One region of the Streptomyces sp. NPDC088124 genome, then DNA from elsewhere that is predicted to be linked to it. Evidence: riboswitches for the same ligand, from Rfam matches in the RefSeq annotation. Region 1 holds a riboswitch; the other holds the start of a gene.
What was found. A riboswitch is a leader RNA that binds a small molecule or an ion and turns the genes downstream of it on or off. The one in region 1 is predicted to bind cobalamin.

Region 1 (4,226 bases):
CGACGAAGCCGATCGCGCCCGCCGAGGAGACCAGCGCGGCCGTCAGCAGCGCGGTGACGGTGAGCAGGACGAGGCGCGTACGGGCCACGGAGACACCGAGGTGCCCCGCGGCGTCCTGCCCGAAGGCGAACGCGTCGAGCGTGCGCGCGTACCCGCCGCACACCGCCAGCGCCACCAGCAGGACGGCGCCGCAGACCTGGACATCGGTCCAGCCCGCGCCGCTCAGCGAGCCGAGCAGCCAGAACAGCACCCCGCGGGTGGTCTCCGCGTCGGCGGCGGTCAGGACGACGAAGGAGGTGAGGGCGGAGAAGAGCTGCATCGCGGCCACCCCGGAGAGCACCACCCGGTCCGTCGTCCCGCCGAGCGTGTGGCTGAGCAGCAGCACCATCCCGAACGAGCAGAGCGCGCCGAGGAACGCCCCGCCCGAGACCGACAGCGCCCCTCCCCCGACCCCGAGCACGACCACCAGGACCGCGCCGGTGGACGCCCCCGAGGAGACGCCGAGGACGAAGGGGTCGGCGAGCGGATTCCGGAGCAGGGACTGCATGATCGCGCCGCACACCGCGAGCCCCGCGCCGCAGACGGCCGCCAGCAGGGTGCGCGGCAGCCGCAGGTTCCAGACGATGCCGTCGCGGATCGGGTTGAGACGCGGTTCGCCCCGGCCCAGGTGGGCGCCGACGACCGACCAGACGTCTCCGACGCGGAGGTCGGCGGGCCCGATGGTGATCGCCACGGCGACGGAGAGGGCGAGCGCGGCGAGGCCACAGGCCCACCCCACCGGGCTGACCCAGGCCGCGGCGCTCCGGACCTCGCGGGAGCCGCCGGGGTCCGGCGGCGCCGGGCTCCCCGCGGCGGGCGTCCGCGACGCCCGCTCCGCGGTGCTCACTTGGCGGGTGCGTACGCGCGCAGCGCCGCCGCCACCCGCTCGACGCCCTCCACGGTGCGGATGCTCGGGTTCATCGCCTGGCCGCTGAGGCGTACGTACCGCTGGTGCTTCACCGCGTCCATGGCCCTGGTGACCGGGTTGGCCTCCAGGAACTCGATCTTCTTCGCCGCCGACTCGGCCGTCTGCGCATCGCGCGTGAGGTCGCCGATGACGAGGAAGGCGGGGTCGCGGTCGGCGACCGTCTCCCAGTTGATCTGGGGCCACTCGTCGTGGGTGTCGTCGAAGACGTTCTCCGCGCCGACGGCCCGCGTGATGATGCCGGGCGCGCCGCAGCAGCCGCCCATGTAGGGGGCCTCGGAGTTGGCGAACCAGTACAGGACAGTGGTGCCCTTCGCCTTCTCCGTGTCGACCCCGGCGACCGCCCTCGCCATCCGGTCCCGCAGCCCCGCGACGAGCCGGTCACCGCGCTCCTCGACGCCGAACACCGTGGCCAGGTCGCGGATCTCGCCGTAGACGTCCTCCATCGCCAGCGGCGTCGCGCGGGATCCGTCGGTGTCGCCGGAGTTGTCCTTGGCGCAGTCGGACGGCGAGACGTACGCCGGTACGCCCACCTTCTCGAACTGCGCGCGCGTGGCCACGCCGCCCTTGCCCAGGGTGGACTCGAAGGAGGCGGCGACGAAGTCGGGCTCGGCGTCCAGGACCTTCTCGAAGGAGGGGCTGTTGTCGGCCAGCCGCTCGACCCCGGCGTTCTCCTTCTCCAGGCTCTTCGGCAGCGGGTCGGTCCAGGTGGCGGTGCCGGCCATGCGGTCGCCGAGGCCGAGGGAGAGCATGATCTCCGTGGTGCCCTGGTTGAGCGAGACGGCCCGCTCGGGCGGCGCGTCGATCCGTACCTCATGACCGCAGTTGGTGACGGTACGGGGATAGCCGACGGCCCGGTCGGAACCGGAACCGGATGCGGCCCCGGCCCGGGAAGCGGAATCAGCTCCGGAGTCCGAGCCGGTACCGCAGCCGGTGAGCAGCAGGGCGCCGGCGGCGAGGAAAGGAGTGGCACGGCGGGCGAGGCGTGCGATCGGCACGGAGTCGTTCCTCTGCGTCGAGGGCTCATGCGCGGAGCCCGGTCGTACGGTGCTCCCCCGCCACGGGACGCGGACGGAGGCCGCCAGCAGGTCTTCGGACTCGGGGTCACCCGGACGGAGGCGCCTTCCCGGACTGCCGTCCAGTGGCCGATGCCCCGCCCGTCGCCCTCACCGCTGCGCGTCAGCTCCGGATTCCCACCGGATTCCCTGACCCACGTACATGGGTTCGACTGGCCTCGGCAAGCTATCACAGGCGGTTTTCCGCCCCACACCAGCACTTTCCGGCGCTTTCCGCCCGCCGGCGATCGGGGCGAACGGGGGCGGCGGACAATGAGGCATGCCGGAAACCTCGCCCGTGAGTGTCGCTCTGATCGACGACCATCCCGTGGTCCTCGCGGGCATCGAGTCCTGGTACGCGGCGTCGGAGCGGCCCATCGCGGTGACCGCCAAGGGGCCCGACCTGTCGGTGGCGACGGCGGGGCCGGGACGGGACGCGGATGTGGTGGTGCTCGACCTCCAGCTCGGCCCGGGCAGGCCGGCGGGGCTGCCCGCCTACTCCGAACTGCGCCAACTCGTCGCGGGCGAACGGCAGGTGATCGTCTACACGATGCAGGACAGCCAGGAGACCGCGCTGACCTGCCTGGACCTGGGGGCGTTCACGTACCTCACCAAGGCCGAGGGCGAACGGCACCTCATGGCGGCGACGCTGGCGGCGGCCGACTGCCGCCCGTACACACCGCCCGCGCTGGCCGGGGCGTTCGGCAGCGACGCCCGGAAGGGGCGGCCCGCGCTGACGCCGCGCGAGGTGGAGGTGCTGCTGGAGTGGTTCCAGTCGGAGTCCAAGGCGATGGTCGGGGCGAGCCTGGGGCTCTCGGTCCGTACGGTGAACACGTATCTGGAGCGGGTGCGCATCAAGTACGCCAACGCGGGGCGGCCCGCGACGACCAAGGCGAACCTGGTCGCGCGGGCCATTCAGGACGGGCTGACGTCACTGGACGAGCTGTGACCCCGGTCGGCGGGCGCGGACACAGGCACGGGCACAGGCACAGATCCCGACGCGGATGACGACGCGGTGAGCGCGTCCTCGGGGGCGTCGGCCGGGGCATCGGCCGGGCCGTCGAGGGTGCACGACGCCTCCACCAGCAGCCGCCCCTCGCTTCGCACCGTGCGCACCCGTACCCCCGGCTCGGTCGGTTCGGGGATCTCCGTCGGCGCCGTCGCCGGGCAGTCGGTCACGACGCTCACCCGCACCAGGCCGCCGCCGCGCACGACCGTGGCGCGGGCGTCGCGCTCGGCGGTCGCGAGCGCGGCCAGCACCGGCTCGGTGAGCGCGCGGCGCAGCCGCCGGTCGACCGGGGCGCAGGCCCCGCGTACCGCGAGCTGTACGTCGACGCCGTGGCGTTCGGCGACGTCCATACCGGCGCGCAGTTCGTGGAGCAGCGGATCGTGCGCGTGGTCGCGTTCCGCGAAGAGCCGTCTGAGCCGGGCGGCCTCGACGGCGGAGCGGCGCCGGGCGCCCTCGTCCCCCGGGTCGAGCGAGCCATCGGCGAGCCCGGTCAGCAACGGCATGACGGAACGGTCCAGTTCGGCGTAGCGGGCCCGCTGGTCGGCGTGGACCTGCGCGGCGACGGCGGCCTCCGTACGGACCCGCTCCTGCTCGCGCGCCGTGGCGCTCGCGGCGGCGGCGCAGTCACCGAGCGAGCGGGCGAGCATCGCGGCGGCGACCTGGAAGGTGCAGATGGCCAGGGCGCTGACGGCCATCCCGGAGGCGGCCTGCCGGGTCGGCACCCCCGCGAGCAGCAACTGCGCCAGCGTGAGGACGAGATGGCCGCCGATGAAGACGAGCGTCGGCCGCAGCCCGGCGTCGAAGAGCAGCAGCACCCCGAACCAGCCGATCTCCAGGAACGTCCAGTGCGGGGTCCCCAGGAAGTCCGCCACGGGCAGCCGGCTGGTGGAGACGGCCGACGCCACGAGGGCGCAGGTCAGGCCGAGCACCACCCACGGGCGCGGCCGGCCGCGCCCGTCGGCGCCGAGCAGCGCGTCCGCCATGATGAGGAGGGTCAGCAGGGTGAACGCGGAGAGCTGGACCCAGGGCTGGTCGTAATCGCGCAGACTGGCGAGGAGGGCGGGCAGCGCCAGCCCGAGGTGCACGGCGGTGAGGATGAACAGCCCGGCCACGCGCAGCCCGGCGCGCATGTCCCGGGCGATCCGGTCGGTCAGCGGATCGGCGGCCGGGATGTCCGCCCGGACGTCGGCCGGGACGT
Region 2 (4,226 bases), on a different contig from region 1:
GGTGCTGAGCACCAGCACCCGGCGGCCGTCGTGCAGCGCGGCGGTGAGGCGTTCGGCGGGGCGGCCGACGAGCGTGACGACCTCCGTCTCCTCCACCGGCCAGCCGAGCCGGGCGCAGGCGTACGAGACGGACGACGGATGCGGCAGCACGCGCAGCGCCGCCGCGCCGACGACCTCGCCGAGCGCCCGCCCGATCCCGTAGAACATCGGGTCCCCGCTGGCCAGCACCGCGATCCGGCGCCCGGCGTGTGCGGCGAGCAGGCCGGGCACGGCGGGGCGCAGCGGCGACGGCCACGCCACCCGCTCGCCCGCGCACTCCCCGGCCGGCAGCAGGCCGAGCTGCCGAGGCCCGCCGATGACCACGTCCGCCCCGCGCAGGGCCTCCCGCGCCGCGCCGGAGAGCCCGGCCCAGCCGTCCGCGCCGATCCCGACCACGGTCACCGGCGGACTCGGGACCGGCGACGCGGACGGGGCAGGCGACGCGGACGGCGCGGAATCAGGAGTCGGCGACGCGGACGGCGCGGAATCAGAGGCCGGCGCGGGACCAGGGGGCGGAACGCTCACTGCCGTACACCTCTGAGCTGGGAGAAGACCGACCCCGCACTCTACTGTCCGGCCGCCCGCGGCTCCCCGACGGGTGCCCCCGGCGGCGCGACGGATGCTCCGGCCACCGCCTGCGGCCGGAGCATCCGCTCCGCCAGTTCCCCGAAGATCAGCCCGAAGGCCGTCCAGAGCAGCGCCTGCACCCCGAGCGAGGCGAGCCGGAACTCCCACAGCAGCGCCGCGGGGAAGGACGCGGGGACGGCGTCCGCGTTGGCGGGCAGCACCAGACACGCGACGGCGACGACGGCCGCATAACCGGCGCCCGCGGCGAGCGACGCGTTCCAGTTGCCGAGCCGCGGCGCCAGCCGTCTCCCCGCGATGACGGCGATGACCGCCAGCAGCACGCTGAGCAGGATCATCAGGAAGAACAGTGTCGTGCGCCTGCCGATCGTGTCCGGATTGCCCACGGCGGGCGGCGTCGCCGGATACTTCAGGAACGGCACCAGGTAGACGGTCGTGAAGGCGGCCCCCGCGACCAGCGCCGAGGTCGCCCGCGGCCCGAACCGGCCGATCCTGCCCAGGCTCACCGCGAAGACCAGCGAGGCGATGCCGCCAAGGGCCACCCCGTACACCAGCACACCGGTGGCGAGCCCGAACGTCGACTGGACCGGCCTGCTGACCAGTTCCTCTTCCTCTTCCTCTCCCTCCCTCTCTTCCCCTACGGGTACGGGGTCCGCCGCGGCGCCGTGCTGATGCGCCGGGGCGGACCGGGTCTCCTCCTGCGCGATGGAGTCCCGTACGGAGGGCTCACCCGCGAAGTAGGCCAGCGCGAACGCGAGAAGTCCGGCCAGCACGCCCGCGACCATGCCGCGGACCAGGAGGTTTCTGACGGTGAAGGCATGCATGCGCGTCATCTCCGCTGTTTCCGTCAGCGGTCAGTGGCAGGGGAACCCGAGCAGATGACGGCCGTCGTGCACCCATTCGTGCACACCGGCACCGGAGATCACCGAGGTCGCGCCCTGTTCGGCGCCGACGAAGTAGAGCAGCACCAGCATCAGGGTGCCGACGAAGACCGCCCACGGCAGCACGGCGCGCAGCGGAAGCGGGGCCGGGGCGGCGCCGGTGGCAGAGGTGGGCGAAAGAGCGGTGTTCGCAGGCGCGATGGACTGAGCCATGGCACATCCTCCTGAGGGAACTCGCGTCCCGTTGATGGAGCTCGAACGACGGCCATCGGGTCTGACTCACCGCTCCCCCGCCGCGTGGCACGCGGCCGGAACCGGCATACAGTGGCGCGACCGTGCCGGAATCTCACCGGACTTCCGTCTCGCCGTCGTGGATAACGACGTGAAGGTACCGCGAACCGGCGGACGGGCCAAGGGGGCCTTTCGTTATGACGATCCGCGCGACGATCCGCGTGCAGCTCATCTCACCCGCCATCGGCCCGGCCCTGCGCGCGGCCCGCTTCGGCGACCTTCCCGAGGACGGGCCCGGCGTCGCGCCGCGGGCGGTGGACGCGGCCGGGGTGCGACAGGCCGAGGCCGTACGGGAGGAGTTCCCGCGCGGCGCCGCCGTGTACGTCTCGTCCTCGCCCCGCTGCCGTACGACCGCCGGCCTGCTCGGCCTGGACGCGCGGCCGGTGCCGGAACTCGCGCCGTGGGACATGGGGCGCTGGCAGGGCAGGACCCTCGACGAGGTCGCGGCCGCGGAACCGGCGCGGGTGAGCGCGTGGCTCGCCGACCCGTCGGCCGCACCGCACGGCGGGGAGACGCTGCTCGCGCTCTACGCCCGCGTCGGCCGGTGGTTCGAAACGCTGAACCCCGAGACCCCCCGCGTGATCGCCGTGGCCGAACCGGAGATCGTCCGCGCCGCCGCCCTGCACGCGCTCTCGGCACCGGCCTCCGCGTTCTGGCGGTTCGACGTACGGCCGCTGACCGTCACGGAGTTCACCGGGCGGGACGGCCGCTGGAACCTGCACGGCGGCCGTCCGCTCGCCGGCGCTGACGAAGCCGCCGGCGAAGGCTCTGACGAAGACGGAGCCAACTGACGGAAACAACTGCCGAGGACAACGGACGGAGCAGTGGTCAGCCGCGGCCCTTGGCGCGGTCCAGCGCGGCCACCCCCACCGCCGCCAGACCGACCTGGATGGCCAGCTCGATCCAGTCGAAGCCCCGGGTGTCCGCGACGCCGAACGCCGCCGCGACGAACGTACCGACCAGCGCCGCGACGATACCGACGCCGATGGTCAGCAGCACCCCGATGCGCTGCCGCCCCGGCACCACGAGCCGTCCCAGCACGCCGATGACGATGCCGACGACAATGGCTGCGACAAAGCCGGATATCTCCATGTCCCCTCCTCTGCGCCCGCTTGCTGTCGAAAGCGGTACTGACCGAACGTCTGCCCGCCATGCCCCCGTTCAGTCCTGCGGGCCGCCCGTCCCGCCGCCCGTCCCGCCGCCCGGCGCGACCGGGAAGGTGACTTCGACGAGCGTCCCGCGGCCGGGCGCGCTGTCGAGACGGACGCGAGCCCGGTGGAGTTCCGCGACGGCGGCCACGATGGCCAGCCCGAGACCGCTGCCCCGGCCGGTCCCACCGTGCCCGCCCCTGTCCCCGCCGCCCCCGCCGCCCCGGCCGCGCCCCTTGCCGGCCCGGTAGAAGCGGTCGAAGACATGGGCGACGGCCTCTTCCGGGATGCCGGGCCCGGCGTCCCGGACCCGGAGCGTCGCGTGTCCGTCCGCCGCGCGCAGTTCGACGGCGCAGGAGGCGTCGGGCGGTGTGTGCATACGGATGTTGCCCAGCAGGTTGGCCAGCAGGCTGCGCAGATGTGCCTCGTCGCCCAGTACGGTCACCCCCGGCCGGACGTCGACCGTACGGGGCCGTGCCGGTTCGACGGCTGCGGCGTCCCGGCAGGATTCCGTGACGACCCGGCTGAGGTCGACGGGCTCCTGTTCCGCCTCGGCCGCCTCGCCCTCGTCGTCGAAGCGGGCGAGCATGAGCATCGACTCGACCAGCCGCGTCATGCGCAGAATCTCGGCGAGCATCCGGTCCACCGCCTCGTCCACCGCGGCCGTGTCGGGCAGCGCACCGTGCTGGTAGAGCTCGGCGTAACCGCGCAGGGACTGCAGGGGCGTACGCAGCTCGTGCGAGGCGTCCGCGACGAACTGGCGCATGCGCGCCTCGGACGTCTCACGCGCGGTGAGGGCGGCCTGGACCTGGTCCAGCATGCGGTTCAGCGCGTCCACCAGCCGGCCGACCTCGGTGGCGGGGGCCTGGGTGGCCACGGCGAGCCGGTGGTCGAGGTCCCCGGACGCGACCGTGTCCGCCGTACGCGCCGCCTCCTCCAGGGGGCGCAGTTCGCAGCGGACCACGGCGGTGGTGACGAGGGCCACCAGCGCGAGCCCGACCAGTTCCACGGCGACGATCGCGGCGGGGTCGCCGCTGCCCAGCCAGACGGCGGCGGTGGCGGCCATGGCGAGCGCGCACAGCCCGGTGACGACCCCGCTGAGCCGGCTGCGTACCGGCCACCGCCGCAGGCGGCTCACCAGGCGGCGGTTCAGCACCAGCCGGCTCACCGCCCCGCGGTTCAGCACTCCGGCTCCCTGATGCCGTAGCCGACACCGCGCCGGGTGTGGATCAGGGACGGGCCGAGGACATCGATCTTGCGGCGCAGATAGCTGATGTAGGTG

Region 2: another riboswitch for cobalamin. It lies ahead of AB0P17_RS34680 (CbtB-domain containing protein); the one in region 1 lies ahead of AB0P17_RS16015 (ABC transporter substrate-binding protein).

The regions. Positions count from the first base shown of each region.
Region 1 covers NZ_JBFBJB010000017.1:22,193-26,418, reverse strand. Annotated here, with positions in the region: gene AB0P17_RS16020 (iron chelate uptake ABC transporter family permease subunit) at 1-778, opposite strand, end outside; gene AB0P17_RS16015 (ABC transporter substrate-binding protein) at 883-1,962, opposite strand; cobalamin riboswitch at 2,030-2,212, opposite strand; gene AB0P17_RS16010 (response regulator transcription factor) at 2,300-2,968, shown strand; gene AB0P17_RS16005 (hypothetical protein) at 2,935-4,226, opposite strand, start outside.
Region 2 covers NZ_JBFBJB010000058.1:54,908-59,133, reverse strand. Annotated here, with positions in the region: gene cbiE (precorrin-6y C5,15-methyltransferase (decarboxylating) subunit CbiE) at 1-441, opposite strand, end outside; gene AB0P17_RS34685 (CbtA family protein) at 606-1,448, opposite strand; gene AB0P17_RS34680 (CbtB-domain containing protein) at 1,479-1,718, opposite strand; cobalamin riboswitch at 1,755-1,902, opposite strand; gene AB0P17_RS34675 (histidine phosphatase family protein) at 1,934-2,587, shown strand; gene AB0P17_RS34670 (GlsB/YeaQ/YmgE family stress response membrane protein) at 2,625-2,888, opposite strand; gene AB0P17_RS34665 (HAMP domain-containing sensor histidine kinase) at 2,958-4,130, opposite strand; gene AB0P17_RS34660 (response regulator transcription factor) at 4,124-4,226, opposite strand, start outside.